2 regions of the Cupriavidus sp. LA-1 genome follow, and region 1 is predicted to be linked to the other one. Evidence: riboswitches for the same ligand, from Rfam matches in the RefSeq annotation. Region 1 holds a riboswitch; the other holds the start of a gene.
The links. A riboswitch is a leader RNA that binds a small molecule or an ion and turns the genes downstream of it on or off. The one in region 1 is predicted to bind glycine.
Positions count from the first base shown of each region.

Region 2: another riboswitch for glycine. It lies ahead of ACZ5MJ_RS23035 (D-amino acid dehydrogenase); the one in region 1 lies ahead of gcvT (glycine cleavage system aminomethyltransferase GcvT).

Region 1 is NZ_AP031387.1:3,969,573-3,979,635, reverse strand. It holds gene ACZ5MJ_RS18555 (response regulator) at 1-732, opposite strand, end outside; gene ACZ5MJ_RS18550 (hypothetical protein) at 1,018-1,587, shown strand; gene ACZ5MJ_RS18545 (UvrD-helicase domain-containing protein) at 1,815-3,911, opposite strand; gene ACZ5MJ_RS18540 (glycine zipper 2TM domain-containing protein) at 4,194-4,421, shown strand; glycine riboswitch at 4,499-4,586, shown strand; glycine riboswitch at 4,608-4,733, shown strand; gene gcvT (glycine cleavage system aminomethyltransferase GcvT) at 4,828-5,955, shown strand; gene gcvH (glycine cleavage system protein GcvH) at 6,053-6,433, shown strand; gene gcvP (aminomethyl-transferring glycine dehydrogenase) at 6,534-9,464, shown strand; gene ACZ5MJ_RS18520 (L-serine ammonia-lyase) at 9,557-10,063, shown strand, end outside.
Region 2 is NZ_AP031388.1:853,817-863,879, forward strand. It holds gene ACZ5MJ_RS23025 (sialidase family protein) at 1-1,086, opposite strand, end outside; gene ACZ5MJ_RS23030 (TonB-dependent receptor) at 1,112-3,388, opposite strand; glycine riboswitch at 3,597-3,695, shown strand; glycine riboswitch at 3,696-3,814, shown strand; gene ACZ5MJ_RS23035 (D-amino acid dehydrogenase) at 3,826-5,139, shown strand; gene ACZ5MJ_RS23040 (branched-chain amino acid ABC transporter permease) at 5,219-6,163, opposite strand; gene ACZ5MJ_RS23045 (branched-chain amino acid ABC transporter permease) at 6,235-7,119, opposite strand; gene ACZ5MJ_RS23050 (ABC transporter ATP-binding protein) at 7,129-7,854, opposite strand; gene ACZ5MJ_RS23055 (ABC transporter ATP-binding protein) at 7,870-8,643, opposite strand; gene ACZ5MJ_RS23060 (DUF2848 domain-containing protein) at 8,693-9,382, opposite strand; gene ACZ5MJ_RS23065 (ABC transporter substrate-binding protein) at 9,451-10,063, opposite strand, start outside.

The sequences.
Region 1 (10,063 bases):
TTCCAGCGCGGCGGTGAAGACGTAGCCCTCGCCGCGCACGGTGCGGATCAGCGTGGGATCGCGCGGGTCGTCGCGCAGCTTCTGGCGCAGCCGCGAGACCAGCAGGTCGATGCTGCGGTCGAATACATCGAGGCCACGGCCGCGCGCCTGGTTGATCAGCAACTCGCGGTCAAGCACGCGGTTGGGCTGCTCGACGAAGGCCAGCAGCAGGCGGAATTCGGCATTGGACAGCGGCACCACCACATCGTCGTGGTCGACCAGCTGGCGCAGCGTGGTGTTCAGGCGCCAGTCGCCGAAACGCATCTCATGCCCGGACCGCGCCGCCGCCTGGCGCGCGTCGGCGCCGTTGCCACGGACACGCCGCAGCACGGTGTGGATGCGCGCCACCAGCTCACGCATCTCGAAGGGCTTGGTGACGTAGTCGTCGGCGCCGACTTCCAGCCCGACCACGCGGTCGGCCAGTTCGGCACGCGCGGTCAGCATGATGACGGCGACGCCGGTGTGCGCACGCAGCTCGCGGCACAGCGCCAGGCCATTCTCGCCGGGCAGCGACAGGTCCAGGATCACCAGGTCATAAGGCGCGGCGGCCATCGCGTGCCGCATCTCGGCACCACCTCCGACGCCATCGGCCTGCATGCCGAAGGTGGACAGGTAATCGGCCAGCATGGTGCGGATCTGGGGATCGTCGTCGACGATCAGCAGGCGGATCGGGAGCGTGGGGGCAAATTCCATAAGCGAAGGGATCGGCATATGCCGGCGGCAAGGCCGGTGCTGGGGGCATGCGGTGCCCAACTTTACCAGCCTGCGATGCCCCCACTATGCCGGTTTTGTATCAGCGCTGATACGCAGTCCTGCCGGCCGGCAGTCCTTTGTACGCGATTGCAATGCCGGCCTGACCAAGTGCTCAAGCATTGGCGCGTGCCCTTCCCTAGCATGGACCGGCAGTTGACCCGAGCCAACCGCGGACGCCGCGCGGCACGCTGCCGCAAAGCGTGTCCGCCTTCACAGGAGAACGCCATGCCCTTCCGTCCCTCCCGCCTGCGCACCGCCTTGTCGGCGCTGGCGCTGTGCAGCGCATGCCTGCTGGCCACGCCGGCATGCGCGCTGCAAGCCGGCCCGCCGCCCGTGGGCGCGATGCCTGTGCCGCCGATCGGGCATCCAATCGGGCATCCAACCGGGCATCCAACCGGGCATCCAACCGGGCATCCAACCGGGCATCCAACCGGGCCGGCATCCGCCGAATCCCTGGGACTGAATGCCGCGCAGACGCAGCTCTGGCAGGCCGCGCACAGCGCCACGCGCGAAGCCGAGGCCCATGCGCTGGAACTGCACGCCCGCCTGCTGCGCGAGACCGCCGACGAAGCCCCCGACGCGCCGCTGCGGCCGCGCGCGCAGGCCATGGACCGCCTGCACGATGCGCTGGAGCAGGACCGCCGCGCGGTGCGCGAACGCTGGCTGGCGCTGGATGACAGCCTGGACGCAGCCCAGCGCCGGCGCCTGCACACCGCGCCTGAAGCCGCGCGCTGGCTGGGCCTGCCGCCGGCGGGCGCGATGATGATGCCGCCGCCGGGCGGACCGCAGCGCTAGGTTCGCGGCCGCCGCAAAAAAAATCGCCCCCGCACGCTCGCGCGCCGGGGGCTGAATAACAGGGAAGTTCCGGACGTGAAGTCCGGCGCGGCAGGCAGACCGGGCGGAAGCCTGCCGCAGTGCCACCGGCGCAAACCACGCGAGCAGCACAGCCGTCATGGTAAGGACGCCGGCAGCCGGCGTCTTGTCGGACTGGTAGCGGTTTGTATCGGAAGTGTTGCGCGCGTTCAGCCGGCGGCGGTCTTGCCGCCGGTGCCCAGCAGCGCCTTGAGTGCGCCGAGCCGGTCCTTGGGGCTCATCGCCGGGGTCTTGTCCACCGGCGCGGGCGCCTCTTCCAGCTTCATCTCGCCGATAAAGCGCGACGGCTGGCACGAGTAGGTGTCCCGCGCGCGCTTGCGCTTCTTGCACCAGCTGACATGCAGGCTGCGCTGGGCGCGGGTGATGCCGACATACATCAGGCGCCGCTCTTCCTCGATCTTCTCGTCGCTCATGTCCTCGTCCTCGCGGCAGTGGGGCAGGATGCCCTCTTCCACGCCGACCAGGAACACGTGCGGGTACTCCAGCCCCTTGGACGCATGCAGCGTGGACAGGCGCACCGCGTCGGGATCTTCCTCGCGGCCTTCGAGCATGCTCATCAGCGCCACGGTCTGGGTCAGTTCCAGCAGGTTCTTGCCTTCGCTGCCGAAGCCGTCGGCATTGTCGAAGCCGGTGGCTTCCTCGCCCTCGGCGCCCTCGGGCTTCGTGCCCTTGCGTTTGAGCCAGTCGAGGAATTCCAGCGTATTGGTCCAGCGCGACTGCGCCTGCCGCTCATCGAAGCTGTCGTACAGGTAGGCCTCGTAGTGGATGCCTGCCATCAGGTCGTCGAGCACCACGGTGGCAGGGTCCCTGGCCGCGCAGTCGGCCAGGCGCACCATCGATTCGCAGAACACGCGCAGCGGCTCCAGCTGGCGCGGCTGCAGCTTGCCTTCGATGCCGCCCATCATCGCCGCCTCGAACAGCGACACCTTGGCCTGGCCCGCGAAGGTGCCCAGCACTTCCAGCGTGGTATTGCCCACGCCCCGGCGCGGCGTGGTGATGGCGCGGATAAAGGCGGGATCGTCGTCGGGGTTGGCGATCAGGCGCAGGTAGGCGCAGATGTCCTTGATCTCGGCCTTGTCGAAGAAGCTCTGGCCGCCCGACAGCACATAGGGAATGCGCTCGCGCCGCAGGATCTGCTCGAACAGCCGCGCCTGGTGGTTGCCGCGGTACAGGATGGCGTAGTCGCGGAACTGCGCGCGGCGCTCGAACTTGTGCGCGGACAGGCGGAACACCACCGACTCGGCCTCGTGCTCCTCGTCGTTCATCGGGTGGATGGCGATGGGGTCGCCCATGCCGTGCTCGCTCCACAGCTTCTTGTCGAACAGCTTGGGGTTATTGGCGATGACGGCGTTGGCCGCTTCCAGGATGCGCACGGTGGAGCGGTAATTCTGCTCCAGCTTGATCACCTTCAGGTCCGGGAAGTCGGTCTGCAGCCCGCGCAGGTTGTCCAGCGTGGCGCCGCGCCAGCCATAGATGGCCTGGTCGTCGTCGCCCACCGCGGTAAACGCGGGTGCGCGCAGGTGCGAGCCGCCCGCCAGCAGCTTGAGCAGCTGGTACTGGCAGGCGTTGGTGTCCTGGTATTCGTCGACCAGAAAATAACGCAGGCGGTTCTGCCACTTGAGCTGCACCGTTTCATTGCGCGCGAACAGTTCGGCCGGCAGGCGGATCAGGTCGTCGAAATCCACTGCCTGGTAGGCGTGCAGCGTGGCCACGTAGTTGCGGTAGACCAGCGCGGCCTGGTGCTCGTCGGCATTGGCGGCCTGGGCGATCGCCGCCTCGGGATCGACCATGCCGTTCTTCCACAGCGAGATCGTGCCCTGCACGCCGCGGATCAGCTTCTTGTCGGTGGTGCCCAGCTGCTCCTGGATCAGGCCGAAGCAGTCGTCCGAATCCATGATCGAGAACTGCGGCTTCAGGCCCACGTGCTCGGCCTCCATGCGCAGGATCTGCACCCCGAGCGAGTGGAAGGTACAGACCGTCAGCTGCCTGAGCGGGATGCGCTTGCCCTCGCGCGTGGTCTTGCCCTCCATCAGCTTGCCGATGCGCTCCTGCATCTCCTTGGCGGCCTTGTTGGTAAACGTGACGGCGGCGATATGGCGCGGCTCGAAGCCCTTGTCCTCGATCAGATGCGCGATCTTCTGCGTGATCACCCGGGTCTTGCCCGAGCCCGCCCCGGCCAGCACCAGGCAAGGGCCGTCCAGGTAGCGGACGGCTTCGGATTGTGCGGAATTCAGGCCGTGGGTCATGCGGGAGTGGTTGAACAGGCGGGAATCGGGGAAAGCGGCGGCGAGTGCCGCACACGCGACATGGACGCCATGGGCGCGCGGGTTCGGCAAAGCAGACCATGCTAACACGCATGCCGGAGCCGAGTCAGTCGGCGGCTGGCGCATTCCCGGCTCCCGGAGTTTCACCGAAGTAACACTTCGTAAAGCCCGGAGCCAACCGCGCAACGCGCGCCTCTAATCAATATGCACCGATGGGCCTTGCGCCCTCCTGCATGCCCGATTGATCACACAGGAGAGCCAATAATGAGAACCCTCCAAACCCTGACTAGATTCACTCTGATTGGCGTCACCGTGGCGGCATTCGCTGGCTGCGCGGACATGACACCGAAGCAGCGGAACACGGCAATCGGCGCAGGCGTGGGTGCGGTAGGCGGCGCCGTGCTGACCGGCGGTGACGCGCTCGGCACGCTGGGCGGCGCTGCCGTTGGCGGCGTGATCGGTAACGTCACCACCAGTAACAGGCGCAGGTAGGAAAGCCGCTGACTGTGTGGCCAACAGTGCCCCCCGGGCCGCGCGTTGACAAAGCCCGGGGCCTCCCGTACATTGCGCGCATCCGACCGGGAGAGCGCGCATCGCCTGCGCCGCCGAAGGGGTATCACCCGAAAACTCTCAGGCACCATGGACTGGTCGGATCGGCATGCAACATGCACACGATGCATGCCGCACTCTGGAGAGCGGCACCCGCCATTCGTGGCGAGCGTGCCCACCGAAGGGGCGCACGAGGACCGGTTCCGCCAGGATCCGCCTTGTAATCTCTCAGGTATCGAGGACAGAGGGGTCATCCGCCGCAGCGGATTGTCACGCCACGGGCGTGACGAGCGTTGCGGCGGATGGCCCTTTTTCGTTTTCGCAAACCGAGATTGCCCCCGAGGATCCCATGACGCTCCAGGCCACGCCCCTCAACGCTATCCACCGCGCCCTCGGCGCCCGCATGGTCGACTTCGGCGGCTGGGACATGCCGGTCAACTACGGCTCCCAGATCGAAGAGCACAACGCCGTGCGCAGCGACGCCGGCATGTTCGACGTGTCGCACATGTGCGTGGTCGACCTCACCGGCGCCAATACCCGCGGCTTCCTGCGCGGCCTGCTGGCCAACAATGTCGACAAGCTGCAGACGCCGGGCAAGGCGCTCTACGCCTGCATGCTGGACCAGAAAGGCGGCGTGATCGACGACCTGATCGTCTACTTCTTTGCCGAAGACCGCTTCCGCCTGGTCGTCAACGCCAGCACCGCGCTGGGCGACATCGAATGGATCCGCGCCCGCAACGAAGCCACCGGCAGCGGCGTCACCATCACCCCGCGCCGTGAAGACGCTGCGCCCGCAGGCGTGCAGCCGCTGGCCATCGTTGCCGTGCAGGGCCCCAACGCCCGCGCCAAAGTGTGGAGCACCTTCCCCTCGACCCAGCCGTCGGACGCGCTCAAGCCCTTCAACGCCGCCGTGGTCCAGGATCCCGCCATCGGCGAGATCATGGTCGCGCGCACCGGCTACACGGGCGAAGACGGCTTCGAACTGGTGGTGCCGGCGGAAAACGTCGCCGCCGTCTGGGAAAAGCTGAACGCGGCCGGTGTGCGCCCGGCGGGCTTGGGCGCGCGCGACACGCTGCGCCTGGAAGCCGGCATGAACCTGTACGGCCAGGACATGGATATCAACACCTCGCCGCTGGACGCGGGCCTGGCCTGGACGGTGGACCTGCAGAGCGAGCGCGACTTCACCGGCAAGGCGGCGCTGGCCGCGGCCGGTTCGCGCCAGCAATTCCTCGGCCTGATCCTGCGTGACAAAGGCGGCGTCCTGCGCGCCCACCAGAAAGTGATCACCCCGGCCGGTGACGGCGAAATCACCAGCGGCACCTTCAGCCCGTCGCTGTCCCAGTCGATCGCCTTTGCCCGCCTGCCGAAGGACGTCGCCGTGGGCGATACGGTGCAGGTGGAGATCCGCGACCGCAAACTCAACGCGACTGTGGTTAAACTGCCGTTTGTGCGTAATGGCAAGGCACTCGTGAGCTAAGGGGAAAACCCGCTCACCCAACGGTCGCCCTCGCCTGCCGGCAACTGCCGGGCAGGCATCACCCAACAAGAAACGAATCTGTATCCGGAGAACCTTCATGAACTTCCCCGCTGACCTGAAGTACACCGAGTCGCATGAGTGGGTACGCGTCGAAGCCGACGGCACGCTCACCATCGGCATCACCGACCACGCGCAGGACGCGCTGGGCGACATCGTCTTCCTGGAACTGCCCGAAGTGGGCAAGTCGGTCGGTGCCGGTGACGCGCTGGCAGTGGTGGAATCGGTGAAGGCCGCTTCCGACATCTACGCCCCGGTGGCCGGCGAAGTGATCGCCGTCAACGAGGCCGCCACGGCCGCGCCGGAAAGCGTCAACGCCAACGCCTTCGACGCGTGGCTGTTCAAGCTCAAGCCGGCCAACGGCGACGACGTCAACGGCCTGATGTCGGCCGACGCCTACAAGGCCAGCGTCGGCGCCTGACGCCGGCGGCGCCGGTCCAGCCATGGACCGGCCACTGCAGACTGACGCGCGCCGTCCCGGCTGACCACCGGCCGGCGCGCCCCCCACGAGGTTCTTGCCCATGAACGCCCCGCTTCCCATGAACGCCGCCCAAGTGAACCGGCCTACGCTGGCCGAACTGGAGGCGCGCGACGCCTTCGCCGCCCGCCATATCGGCCCCGATACCCCCGAACAGCAGCACATGCTGAAGGTGCTGGGCTATGACAGCCGCGCCGCGCTGATCGACGCCGTCATTCCCGCCGCCATCCGCCGCCGCGACGGCATGCCGATGGGCGAGTTCACCGAGCCGCTGAGCGAGGAAGCCGCGCTGGCCAAGCTGCGCGGGCTGGCCGGCAAGAACAAGGTCCTGAAGAGCTTTATCGGCCAGGGCTATTACAACACCGTCACGCCCGGCGTCATCCTGCGCAATATCTTCGAGAACCCGGCCTGGTACACCGCCTACACGCCCTACCAGCCCGAAATCTCGCAAGGCCGCCTGGAAGCGATGCTGAACTTCCAGCAGATGGTCACCGACCTGACCGGGCTGGATATCGCCAACGCGTCGATGCTGGACGAAGGCACCGCCGCGGCCGAGGCGATGACGCTGCTGCAGCGCGTGAACAAGCACGACTCCGACACCTTCTACGTGGCCGACGACGTGCTGCCGCAGACGCTGGAAGTGGTACGCACGCGCGCCCTGCCGTTGGGCATCGAGGTCAAGGTCGGCCCCGCCGCCGAAGCCGCCGCGGCCAACGCCTTCGGCGTGCTGCTGCAGTACCCGGGCGTGAACGGCGACGTCAACGACTACCGCACCATCGCCGACGCCGTGCACGCCGCCGGCGGCCTGGTGGTGGCTGCCGCCGACCTGCTGGCGCTGACGCTGATCGCCGCGCCGGGCGAATGGGGTGCCGACGTGGCCGTGGGCAACTCGCAGCGCTTCGGCGTGCCGCTGGGCTTTGGCGGCCCGCACGCTGGTTACATGGCGGTGAAGGACGCGTTCAAGCGCTCGATGCCGGGCCGCCTGGTGGGCGTCACCATCGATGCCCAGGGCAACAAGGCCTACCGCCTGGCACTGCAGACGCGCGAGCAGCATATCCGCCGCGAGAAGGCGACGTCGAACATCTGTACCGCGCAGGTGCTGCTGGCCGTGATGGCCTCGATGTATGCCGTCTACCACGGCCCGCAAGGCCTCAAGCGCATCGCGCAGCGCGTGCATCGCCTGACCGCGACGCTGGCCGCCGGCCTGCAGGCGCTGGGCTTCGCGCGCGCCAACGCCAGCTTCTTCGACACGCTGACGCTGGAAACCGGCTTCAATACCGATGCCATCCATGCCGCGGCCACCGCGCGCGGCATCAACCTGCGCCATATCAGCGCCACGCGCGTCGGCATCTCGCTGGACGAAACCGCCAGCCGTGCCGACGTGGTCGCGCTGTGGGAAGTCTTCACGCAGGGCAAGCCGCTGCCCGCCGAACTGGACTTCGACAAGCTCGAGGCCGCCGCGCAGGATGCCTTCCCGCCGGCGCTGGCGCGCACCAGCGCGTACCTGACCCACCCGGTCTTCAACACGCACCACGCCGAGCACGAGATGCTGCGCTACCTGCGCATGCTGGCCGACAAGGACCTGGCGCTGGACCGCACCATGATCCCGCTGGGTTCGTGCACGATGAAGCTGAACGCCACCAGCGAGATGATCCCGGTGACCTGGCCCGAATTCAGCCAGATCCACCCGTTTGCGCCGCTGGACCAGACCGTCGGCTACCGCGAGATGATCGACCAGCTCGAGGCCATGCTGTGCGCCGCCACCGGCTATGCCGCGGTCAGCCTGCAGCCCAACGCCGGCTCGCAGGGCGAGTACGCGGGCCTCTTGATCATCCATGCCTACCATGCCAGCCGCGGCGAGAGCCATCGCGACATCTGCCTGATCCCGTCGTCGGCGCACGGCACCAACCCGGCGTCGGCGCAGATGGCCGGCATGAAGGTGGTGGTGGTGGCCTGCGACGAGAACGGCAACGTCGACCTGCAGGACCTGGCGAAGAAGGCCGAGCAGCACAGCAAGAACCTGGCGGCGATCATGATCACCTACCCGTCCACGCACGGCGTGTTCGAGCAGGGCGTGCAGCAGATCTGCGAGATCGTGCACCAGCACGGCGGCCAGGTCTACGTCGACGGCGCCAACATGAACGCCATGGTCGGCACCGCCGCGCCGGGCCAGTTCGGCGGCGACGTGTCGCACCTGAACCTGCACAAGACCTTCTGCATCCCGCACGGCGGCGGCGGCCCGGGCGTGGGCCCGGTCGCGGTCGGCGCGCACCTGGCTGACTTCCTGCCCAACCAGGACAGCGTGGGCTACCGCCGCGACGAGCGCGGCATCGGCGGCGTGTCGGCGGCACCGTTCGGCTCGGCCAGCATCCTGCCGATCTCGTGGATGTATATCGCGATGATGGGTTCGGCCGGCCTGACCGCCGCCACCGAGAACGCAATCCTGGCGGCCAACTACGTGGCCAAGCGCCTGGCGCCGTACTACCCGGTGCTTTACACGGGCCAGCACGACCTGGTCGCGCACGAGTGCATCCTGGACCTGCGCCCGCTGCAGAAGGACACCGGCATCAGCAACGAGGACGTGGCCAAGCGCCTGATGGACTACGGCTTCCACGCGCCGACCATGAGCTTCCCGGTGCCGGGCACGCTGATGATCGAGCCGACCGAGAGCGAGGCCCTGCACGAGCTGGACCGCTTTATCGACGCGATGATTGCGATCCGCCAGGAAATCGGCCGCGTCGCCGACGGCACCTTCGACCGCGAGGACAACCCGCTCAAGCACGCGCCGCACACCGCCGCGGTGGTGACCGCCAACGAGTGGACCCGCCAGTACACGCGCGAGGAAGCCGCCTACCCGGTGGCATCGCTGCGCACACAGAAGTACTGGCCGCCGGTCGGCCGTGCCGACAACGTGTACGGCGACCGCAACCTGTTCTGCGCGTGCGTGCCGGTCAGCGACTACGTGGTCGACTAAGCCGGTAACCCGGCAAGAGACTATGCTCTACTCAGGGCGCCGCACAACGCGGCGCCCGCCGGCCTAGCCCGGCGCCACTCTGGAGGCCGTTCGTGGCAGTCAGCGTTTTCGATCTGTTCAAGGTGGGCATCGGTCCGTCGAGCTCACATACCGTGGGCCCGATGCGCGCGGCCCTGATGTTTGCGCAGGGGCTGGAGCGCGACGGCCTGCTGCCGCAGGTGGGCAGCGTGCGCGCCGAGTTGTACGGGTCGCTCGGCGCCACCGGCAAGGGCCACGGCACCGACAAGGGCGTGATCCTCGGCCTGATGGGCGAGGCGCCCGACACCATCGATCCCGATTCGATCGACACGCGCCTGGCCGCGCTGCGCGCCAGCCGCGCGCTGTCGCTGCTGGGCCGGCATATCGTGCCCTTCGTCGAGAAAGAGCACATCGCCTTCTACCGGCGCGAGGCCATGGCCGAGCATCCCAACGGCATGAAGTTCCATGCCTTCGACGCCAGCGGCGCGACGCTGCGCGAGGCGCGCTACCTGTCGGTCGGCGGCGGCTTCGTGGTGACCGCGGGCGCACCCAATACGCAGTTGCTCAAGGCCGCGCAGCAG
Region 2 (10,063 bases), on a different replicon from region 1:
CTGCCAAGTCTTGCCGCCGTCCTGCGACAGCATCGCCCACAGGCGCGTCTGCTGGCCGTCGAACGATTTCCAGGTGACGGCGATCTCGTCATCGTTCAGCGCGACGATATCGGCATGCTGCGCGCGCGGGTCATCCAGCGGACGCTGTGCCTGCAGCTTGCCGTCCTTCCAGCGCCCGACCGAGACCGTGGGCTTGCCTTCACGCACGTTGAACCAGACCATATGCACCGTCCCGTCGGGCGCCACCGAGGCGCCGGGGCCGTGGTGCGGGCACGCGTCGATGCGCCAGTCGTCAAAAGTGGCGCGCTGCATCGGCGTGGCCTTGCCGTCGGTGCGCAGCAGCGCCAGCGCGTGGTCGCGCGCGTTGGGCGGGAACACATGGCGCCACAGCGCCAGCATCTTGCCGTCGGGCGTGGGCGCCAGGGCGATGCGGCAGCATTCGCACGACTGGTCGGCAATCTTGTAGTCGCCCTGGAAAGTCTTGCCTTGGTCGGCCGAGACCGCGTAGTAGATCGCGGCGCCGGCATACGGCTGCTTGCGCGCCTCGGCGGCAACCACGTCGCGCTTGTCGATCCAGCTGACAAAGACGTGCCCGGCGTTGTCCACCGCGATGGCGTCGAAGCGGTGCGCGATCTGGTCGCGGTTGGCATGTACCGTCAGCGGTTCGCCAAAGGACTTGCCGCCATCGGTCGAACGCGCAAAGCGGATAAAGCCGGTCCACGGCTTGGGCAGCGGCTGGGTCCAGGTAACGTAGATCTCGCCGTCGCGCCCCGCGGCCACCTTGGGCCGGCTTTCATGATCGGCCGCAACCTGCTCCGGCACGCTGTTGACATGCTGCGCGGGCCCGAAGCTGCGGCCATAGTCGGCCGATGCACGCACCGCGACATAGGGGCCGTCCTTGTACGCCACCCAAAGCTTGCCGTCGCGGTCGAAGGCGGCTCCGGTGCCCAGTTCGCTCATCTTCGCGGCCTTGGCCTGGCCGCCGTGGCCGGCATGATCGCCGTGCGTTTGCGCGGTCGCGGCCAGCGCGGCGCAGGCCATCAGCCCGGCAACGATCAAACGGAAACCGGGGCGAACGCCTTGCATGGTTGTGGTCAGCCTGTTCACTTGCTCAGAAGGAAAGTTTTGCCTCGGCGTAGAACGTCCGGCCCGGATACGGGTGGTAGACGAAATAGCGCTGGTCAGTGAGGTTGTCGATGCCAAGCCCGAGGCGCACGTTCTTGGCGGGCTTGTACGTCACCTTGACGTCAAAGGTCAGGAAGCTGCTGGTGCCGCCGAAAGTGTCGGGATTGGTGTCGGAATTGTCGAGCGTATTGTACTGCCGGCCCGAATAGGTCATCGCCAGCGTGCCTGCCCACGCCGGCGTGATGCGATAAGTGCCGACGAGGTTGGCGCGCCACTTGGGGATGCGGTAGAAGTACTTGCCCACCGAGGCCGGGTTGTTGGCATTCTCCAGCGTCTTCGAATGGTTGTAGGCGCCGCTGGCCGACAGGTCGAAACCGCTGACGAGTACATCGCGCGCGTCATAGGCCAGTTCGATGCCGCGGGTACGCACGCGGTCCACGTTCTGGAAGCTGGTGACGGTCGGGAATACCGTGGTGTTGGTCTGGCTGACCAGGGCATCGCGGATATCGTCCTCATACACCGAGACCCGGAAGAACGACGAATCCACCGTGCGCTCGAAGGTCAGGTCCTTCGAGAACGATCGCTCCGGCCGCAGGTTCGGATCGTTGTTGATCAGCGAGGTCCCGGTGATGCGGCCCTGGAACAGCTCGCTGACGGTCGGGTAGCGATAGGCCTTGCCCAGCGACAGCCGGCCCAGCCATTCCTGCCCCAAGGCCTTCTCCAGCGCCAGCTTGGGCGACCAGTTGGATTCGCTGCGCACCGGGTAGCCGATATCCACGCCGGGCTGGCTGCGGCTGCCGTCATAGGCGCGCCAGTGTTCGTAGCGCACGCCGGGGATCAGCTTCCAGTCCCCGGCGAAGTACCAGGCGTCCTGCGCGTAGAGCGCCTGGGTCTCGGTCTTGCCGGCAAATGCGTTGTTGAAGGCGGTGATGGTGGCCGCCTGCCAGTCCGAGGTGTTGTAGGTGGTGTTGGTCAGCCGGTAGTTGTCATAGTGGTAGCCGAACGTGATCCAGTGCCCGCCCTGCAACTGCTGCGGGCGGTAGTCGGCCTTGAGGTCAAGCGTGCGCCAGCCGGTGCCGTCGCCATAGGTCACGGTGCCCGGCCCGCTGCCGACGGTGCTGGCGCTGCGGCTGATGTCCTTGCTGACATCGAACAGCGACGCCACGCCCGAGAAATTCCAGCCGGTCTCGTTGCGCGTGCGCAGCGACAGCCCGTAGAGCCAGCGCGCGTCCTCGCCATTGCTCGGGGCGAACGCGTTGGCGGGAATCGAATACTGATAGCCGCCGATATTCACGGGACCGCTCGACACCACGTTGCCATTGGCATCGCGCAGGTAGCTGCCGGTGGCGCTGGAGCGGTCCTGCTGCCAGTAGGCCGCGGTGAACTGGGCCTGCAGCGTGTTGGTGATGTCGTAGCCGAGCTTGAGCTTGAGCTGGTCCTGCACCGTGTGCGTGACACCCTCGCTGTTCACGCCCATCACCACGCGGTCGCGGCCGGTCTGGTCCTGATCGAAATAGGCACCGGTGACCGGCGTTGCCCCGGCGCCCGCGCGACTGGTCGAGCGCGGCGCGGTATAGAAGCTCAGCGGCTGGCTCTTGCTGTCCTGCCGGTCGACGCTGACCAGCCACGAGAACGGGCCGACGCGGTCGCCCACATAGGCGTTGGCGTGGACCCCGTTGAAGTTGTCGTGCGTGCCGTACAGGCTGAAGCGCTGCGTGAAAAGCTGCACGCTGGCGTCACCCTCGAACTTCTGCGGCGTGCGCGTGGTGATCAGCACCGTCGCGCCGAGCGAGTTGCCGGGATACAGGGCCGAATACGGGCCGTACAGCACGTCCATGCGCTCGATCTCGGCGGCATTGACCAGCGACCAGCGCGGCGGGAAGCTGAAGTCCGAGCCCAGCAGGTTGGACAGCAGCAGGCCATCGGCATAGACCAGCCCCCGCGCCGACTGGCGCGAGCTGGTGCTGCGCACCGAGATGATCGAGTTCATATCGCCGATAAAGCGCTTGCGTACGGCGAGGTTGGGCGCGTATTTGAGGGCGTCTTCCGTATTGACCACATTGAAGTCGGCCATGCGGGTGCCGCTGATGCCGTAGGCTGGCGAGGGCGTGTTGGGCGGTACGGCCGGCGTCTCGCCGCGTTCTGACTTGGCCGAGACCACCACCTCCTGCAGCGGCTCGGGCGCGTCCACCGCCTGGGCGGCGGCAACGGCTGGGCCCATCAGCACCGCCGAGACGGCGAGTGCAATACGATTCTTCTTCACTGGAAAACCTTGTTGTCGTCTTTTTTTGGCTTGCTCCGCCTGTGCGAAGCATCAGGCGCTTCTCCCCGAGAGCGAGCGCTGACATTTTATGGGGCATGGCGGCGCGGGCCGATGCGACATAGCGACGCGGGCAGCACGTCACCCTAGCGTTTACCCGTATATCCAATGCCAGGCCATGTCACTACATTGCCCGGATTGGCGTCAAGCCAATGTGATGCAGGGAGAGACTGCCGCGGCGCCCGCCGCGGACAGCGCCGAAGGAGCAACCGCCCCGGAAACTCTCAGGCAAAAGGACCGGCATCACCAGTCAGTGCACTCTGAAGAATGCCGGACGCTATCGTCCGCCGGCATACCGAAGGAGCAAGCGCGCCCCGCCCTCGCGGCCGGGTGTCGTGAATCTCTCAGGTCCAGAACAGAGGGGGCGTCCGTCACGCATATTGCGTCCGGGCTCCCACCATCGACGTTCCTGGAACCTGCAGATCATGAAATCAATCGCTGTCATCGGCGGTGGCATCACGGGTGTCACCACGGCCTACGCGTTGGCCAAGCGCGGATTTTCCGTCACGCTGTTCGAACGGCACCGCTATGCCGCCATGGAGACCTCGTTCGCCAACGGCGGGCAGCTGTCGGCCTCCAACGCCGAGGTCTGGACCCACTGGTCCACCATCGTCAAGGGCATGAAATGGATGCTGCGCAACGATGCCCCGCTGCTGGTCAATCCCCGGCCGAGCTGGCACAAGCTGTCGTGGTTCGCCGAGTTCATCGCTTCGATCCCCCACTACCGCCGCAACACCGTCGAGACCGCGCGCCTGGCCATCGCCGCGCGTGAGCATCTGTTCGCCTGGGCGGCGCAGGAAGGCATCGACTTCGACCTGAAGAAAGAAGGCATTCTCCATATCTACCGCGACAAGGCCGGTTTCGAGCATGCCGGCCGGGTCTCGGCGCTGCTGGCGCAGGGCGGGCTGGAACGGCGCGCCGTGACGCCCGAGGAGATGCGCGCGATCGAGCCGACGCTGGCGGGGTCGTACTACGGCGGCTACTTCACCGAGAGCGATTCGACCGGGGACATCCACAAGTTCACCAGCGGCCTGGCCGCGGCCATCGACCGGCTGGGCGTGCGCTGCCGCTATGGCCAGGATGTGCGCGCGGTGAAGACCGACGGCAGGCGCGCCACCGTGACCGTGCAAGACGGCGCCGCTACGGCCAGCTCCAGCTTCGACGGCGCCGTGATCTGCGCCGGCACAGCCAGCCGCGCGCTGGCCGCGGGACTGGGCGACCGCGTCAACATCTATCCGGTCAAGGGCTACTCGATCACGGTCAACCTGACCGACGCGGCCAGCCGCGCCGCCGCACCGGTGGTGAGCCTGCTCGACGATGAAACCAAGCTGGTCACCAGCCGCCTGGGCGACGACCGCTTCCGCGTGGCCGGCACCGCCGAGTTCAACGGCTACAACCGCGATATCCGCGCCGACCGCATCCGCCCGCTGGTGGAATGGGTGCAGCAGTGCTTCCCCGGCGTCAGCACGCGCAGCGTGGTGCCGTGGGCCGGGCTGCGGCCGATGATGCCGGACATGCTGCCGCGCGTGGGGCGCGGGCGTGCGGCCTGCATCTTCTATAACACCGGGCACGGGCACCTCGGGTGGACCTTGTCGGCGGTGACGGCGGATATGGTGGCGGGGGTGGTGGACCAGCATCTTGGCGCCAAGGTGGCGGTCGCGCCGGGTGCGGCGCTGGCATTGGCGAAGGCCTGAGCCTGAGGTCGCGGATGTTTTCTCCCCTCTCCCATTTATGGGAGAGGGGAGAAAACCAGTGGCGTAAGCGGGTTTTGCCTCATCCAGGGCGTCGCCCCAGACTGCCCACAATCCCCTTGCGGAACGCCAGCACGCACACGATGAAGATGATGCCGGTTACCATCGACACCGATTCACCGAGCCCGTTGAACCACTCGATGCCCGTCGCTGACCCGAGGTAGCTGCCCAGCTCCCCAAGCTTGTTCTCCAGCGCCACCACCACGAAGGCGCCGACGATCGGGCCGGTGAGCGTGCCGAGCCCGCCCAGCAGCGTCATCAGGATGACCATGCCGGACATCGACCAGTGCACGTCGCTGAGCGTCTCGAAGCCCAGCACCAGCGCCTTGACCGAACCGGCCAGCCCCGACAGCGCCGCCGACAGCACGAAGGCGGTCAGCTTGAAGCGGTCGACGTCATAGCCCAGCGACACCGCGCGCGGCTCGTTCTCCTTGATCGCCTTCAGGATCTGGCCGAACGGCGAATGCACCGTGCGCACGATCAGCGCGAAGGCGGCCACGATGATCACCAGCGCCACGTAGTACAGCGTCAGGTCGTCCGACAGCGGCAGCACGCCAAAGAGCTTGCCGCGCGGAATGCCCTGCAGGCCGTCCTCGCCGCCGGTAAAGGGCGCCTGCAGGCAGATGAAGAACAGCATCTGCGCCAGCGCCAGCGTGATCATCGAGAAGTAGATGCCCTGGCGGCGGATGGCCAGCGAGCCCACCACGTAGCCGATCAGCGCGCCCGTGCCGGTGCCCAGGACCAGGCCGATCTCGGGCGTCACGCCCCAGACCTTCATCGCATGGCCGGCCGCATAGCCGGCACCGCCGAAGAAGGCCGCATGGCCGAACGAGAGCAGCCCGGTATAGCCGATCAGCAGGTTGAAGGCGCACGCAAACAGCGCGAAACACAGCACCTTGAGCACGAATACCGGATACGCACCGGCCAGCGGCGCGGCCAGCAGGCACGCCAGCACCACGCCGTACATCACCTGCCCTGGCAGGCGCCCCGCCACCTGCTGCTGCCGCACGCCGATTGCGGCGATAGATTGTCCGCTCATCACTTCTCCTTTCCGAACAGCCCTGCCGGGCGCAACCACAGCACCACCACCATGATGACGAAGACCACGGTGGACGATGCTTCCGGGTACAACACCTTGGTCAGCCCTTCGATCACGCCCAGCCCCAGGCCGGTCAGGATCGCTCCCATGATCGAGCCCATGCCGCCGATCACCACCACCGCAAACACGACGATGATCAGGTTCTGCCCCATCAGCGGCGATACCTGCATGACGGGTGCCGCCAGCACCCCGGCAAACGCAGCCAGCGCCACGCCGAAGCCGTAGGTCAGCGTCACCATCAACGGCACGTTGACGCCGAAGGCCTCGACCACCTTGGGGTTCTCGGTGCCGGCGCGCAGGTAGGCGCCCAGCCTGGTCTTCTCGATCACGTACCAGGTCGACAGGCAGACCGCCAGCGATGCCCCAACCACCCACACGCGGTAATTGGGCAAGCGCATGAAGCCGAGATCGGAAGCGCCCTGCAGCGCTTCGGGCGGAGAATAAGGCAGCCCGGACACGCCATAGACCGAGCGGAAGATGCCTTCGACCACCAGCGTGATGCCGAGCGTCAGCAGCAGGCCGTAGATAGGGTCGAGCTTGTAGATCCAGCGCAGCATGGTCTTCTCGATCCCCACACCCAGCGCGGCCACCACCAGCGGCGACAGCAGCAGCATCGCCCAGTAGCTGAGCCCCGCATAGGCCATGCCGGCCCAGGCCAGCACCGCGCCCAGCATGAAGAGCGCGCCGTGCGCAAAGTTGATGACGTTCAGCAGCCCGAAGATGACCGCCAGGCCCAGGCTCAGCATGGCGTAGAAGGCGCCGTTGACTAGCCCCAGCAGCAACTGCGACAGCAGCGCCGGGAACGGGATTTCAAACAAGGTCATGGGTGCTCCTCATACGCCCAGCAATTCATGCAGCACCGGCATCCTGGCCTGCAGCTCGCTGGCCGCGAAGCGTTCGACGATGCTGCCGTGCTCCATCACGTAGAAGCGGTCCGCCAGTGGCGCGGCGAAGCGGAAGTTCTGCTCCACCATCACCACCGTGTACCCCTTCTGCTTGAGCATCAGGATCATGCGCGCCAGCGCCTGCACGATCACCGGTGCCAATCCTTCCGAGATTTCATCGAGCAGCAGCAGGTTGGCGCCGGTGCGCAGGATGCGCCCGACCGCCAGCATCTGCTGCTCGCCGCCCGACAGGCGCGTGCCCTGGCTCTGGCGGCGCTCCTTCAGGTTGGGAAACATCTCGTAGATGTCGGCCTCGCTCATGCCCTTGCTGGTGTCGGCGCCCTTGAGCACCGGCGGCAGCATCAGGTTCTCTTCGCATGAGAGGCTGGAGAAGATGGCCCGCTCTTCGGGGCAATAGCCGATGCCGTAGTGCGCGATCTTGTGCGTCGGCAGGCTGATGGTCTCCTGGCCATTGACCCTGATCGAGCCCTTGCGCGCGCCGGTCAGGCCCATGATCGCGCGCAGCGTGGTGGTGCGCCCGGCGCCGTTGCGGCCCAGCAGCGTGACCACTTCGCCGCGGTTCACGGTCAGGTCCACGCCGTGCAGGATGTGCGATTCGCCGTACCAGGCGTGCAGGTCCTTGATTTCCAGCGCGGGAGTATTGGATGTGCTCATCGTGTCGTCCCTGGCTCAGTGCGCGCCCTGCAGTTCCGCGTCGGCGGTGCCCATGTAGGCCTCCATCACGCGCGGGTCCTTCGACACTTCCGCATACGGGCCTTCGGCCAGGATCGCGCCACGCTGCAGCACCGTGATCTTGTCGGCGATCGACGACACCACGCTCATGTTGTGCTCCACCATCAGGATGGTGCGGCCCGCCGAGACCTTCCTGATCAGCTGCGTGACGCGGTCCACGTCCTCGTGGCCCATGCCCTGGGTGGGTTCGTCGAGCAGCATCAGCTCGGGCTCCATCGCCAGCGTGGTGGCGATCTCCAGCGCGCGCTTGCGCCCGTACGGCAGGTTCACCGTCAGCGTGTGCGCGAACTCGGTCAGGCCGACCTGTTCGAGCAGCTCCATGGCGCGCTCGTTGAGCACCTCGAGCGAGCGCTCGCTGCGCCAGAACTGGTATGCCGTACCGAGTTGCCGCTGCAGCCCGATGCGCACGTTCTCCATCACCGTCATGTGCGGGAACACCGCCGAGATCTGGAACGAGCGGATCACGCCGCGCCGCGCGATCTGCGCGGGCTTGTCGCGGGTGATATCGATGCCATTGAAAAGGATGGTGCCGGTGGTCGGCTCCAGGAACTTGGTGAGCAGGTTGAAGCAGGTCGTCTTGCCGGCGCCGTTGGGGCCGATCAAGGCATGGATCGACCCACGGCGCACCCGCAGGTTGACGCCGCTCACCGCGGTAAAGCCACGGAAGGCCTTGCCGAGGTTGCGGGTCTCTAGTATCAGGTCGTGGTGCATGGACGTGACTCCGTGGCGCTGCCTGTTCGGTTGGGATGGCGCGGCATGCTCAGCCCGCGACGGGCAGCGCCGCGACCGCGTAGGCGTGGCGCAACGTGCGCCCCAGCACCGGGTCTTCCAGCTCGATCTCGAAGCGCTCGGCCGGGCGGATGCCGCCGATGGCGGGCAGCGTGCCGCACAGCATCGCCGAGCCTTCGCCAAAGTCGCCGCCATGGCCGCTGAAGCGCTCCAGCAGGTCCGCCGGCGAGCGCATGGCGGTCACCGGGCCCTGCTGATACAGCACGCGTTCGCCGTCGATGGTGGCGTAGGAGCGCAGCACCAGCTGATCCCAGTGGCCTTCCACCTCGGCAAGGCGCCACAAGGCCGAAGCACAGGGCTTCTCGCACATCTGCTTGGACACGGTGATGCCGTAGGTCTCGGCTTCGCGGTCGGTATGGTCCGAGGCAATACCCACCAGGATTTCATCGCCGTCCCTGACCAGCAGGAACTCGGCTTCGCCGCTGCTGGCCTCGCCGCTGACCTGGATTTCCGGGGCCGGGCCCAGGCGTTGCGCGGCGACGCGGTAGAACACCGGCGTATAGGGCGGGCGCTTCACGCCCAGTTCTTCCAGTTCACGGATATGGGCTTCCATGGCTTCGACATCGCGGCCGGTCCAGCCCGCCACGATGAGCTGGTGGATGGTGACGGTGCGCTGCGATTTGCCCTGGCGGCTGTCGAGTTCAAAGGTAAGGGTCTTCATGATCGGTTGCTCTCTGCAATGGGGGGCGAGTGCCGGCTGGCATGCCGGCCTCCGTGAGGGATGTGGGCCTACTTCCTGACCAGCGGGCAAGTGCTTGCGCTGAGCGGGCGGAACGCTTCGCTCGCGGGAATCACGCTCTTGATCTTGTAGTAGTCCCACGGGCGCCTGGACTCCTGCGGCCGCTTCACTTCGACCAGGTACATGTCGTGCACCATCAGGCCGTCGGCGCGGATCGTGCCGTTCCTGGCAAAGAAGTCATTGACCGGGGTTGCGCGCATGCGGGCCAGCACGGCATCGCTGTCGTCGGTGCGCGCGGCCTGGATCGCCTTCAGGTAGTGCGTGGTCGACGAGTACACGCCGGCATGCACCAGGGTCGGCATGCGCCCGGTCTTCTCGAAGAAGCGTTGCGACCAGGCGCGCGTGGCGTCGTCGCGGTCCCAGTAGAACGATGTCGTCAGCGTCATGCCCTGGGCGGCCTGCAGTCCCAGGCTGTGGATATCGCTGATGAACATGTGCAGCCCGGCCAGCTTCTGCTTGCCCGCGGTGTTGATGCCGAAGTCCGCGGCGGTCTTGATTGCATTGACCGTGTCGGCACCGGCATTGGCCAGCCCGATCACCTTCGCGCCCGAGGCCTGCCCCTGCAGCAGGTAGGACGACAGGTCGGCCGAGTTGATCGGATGC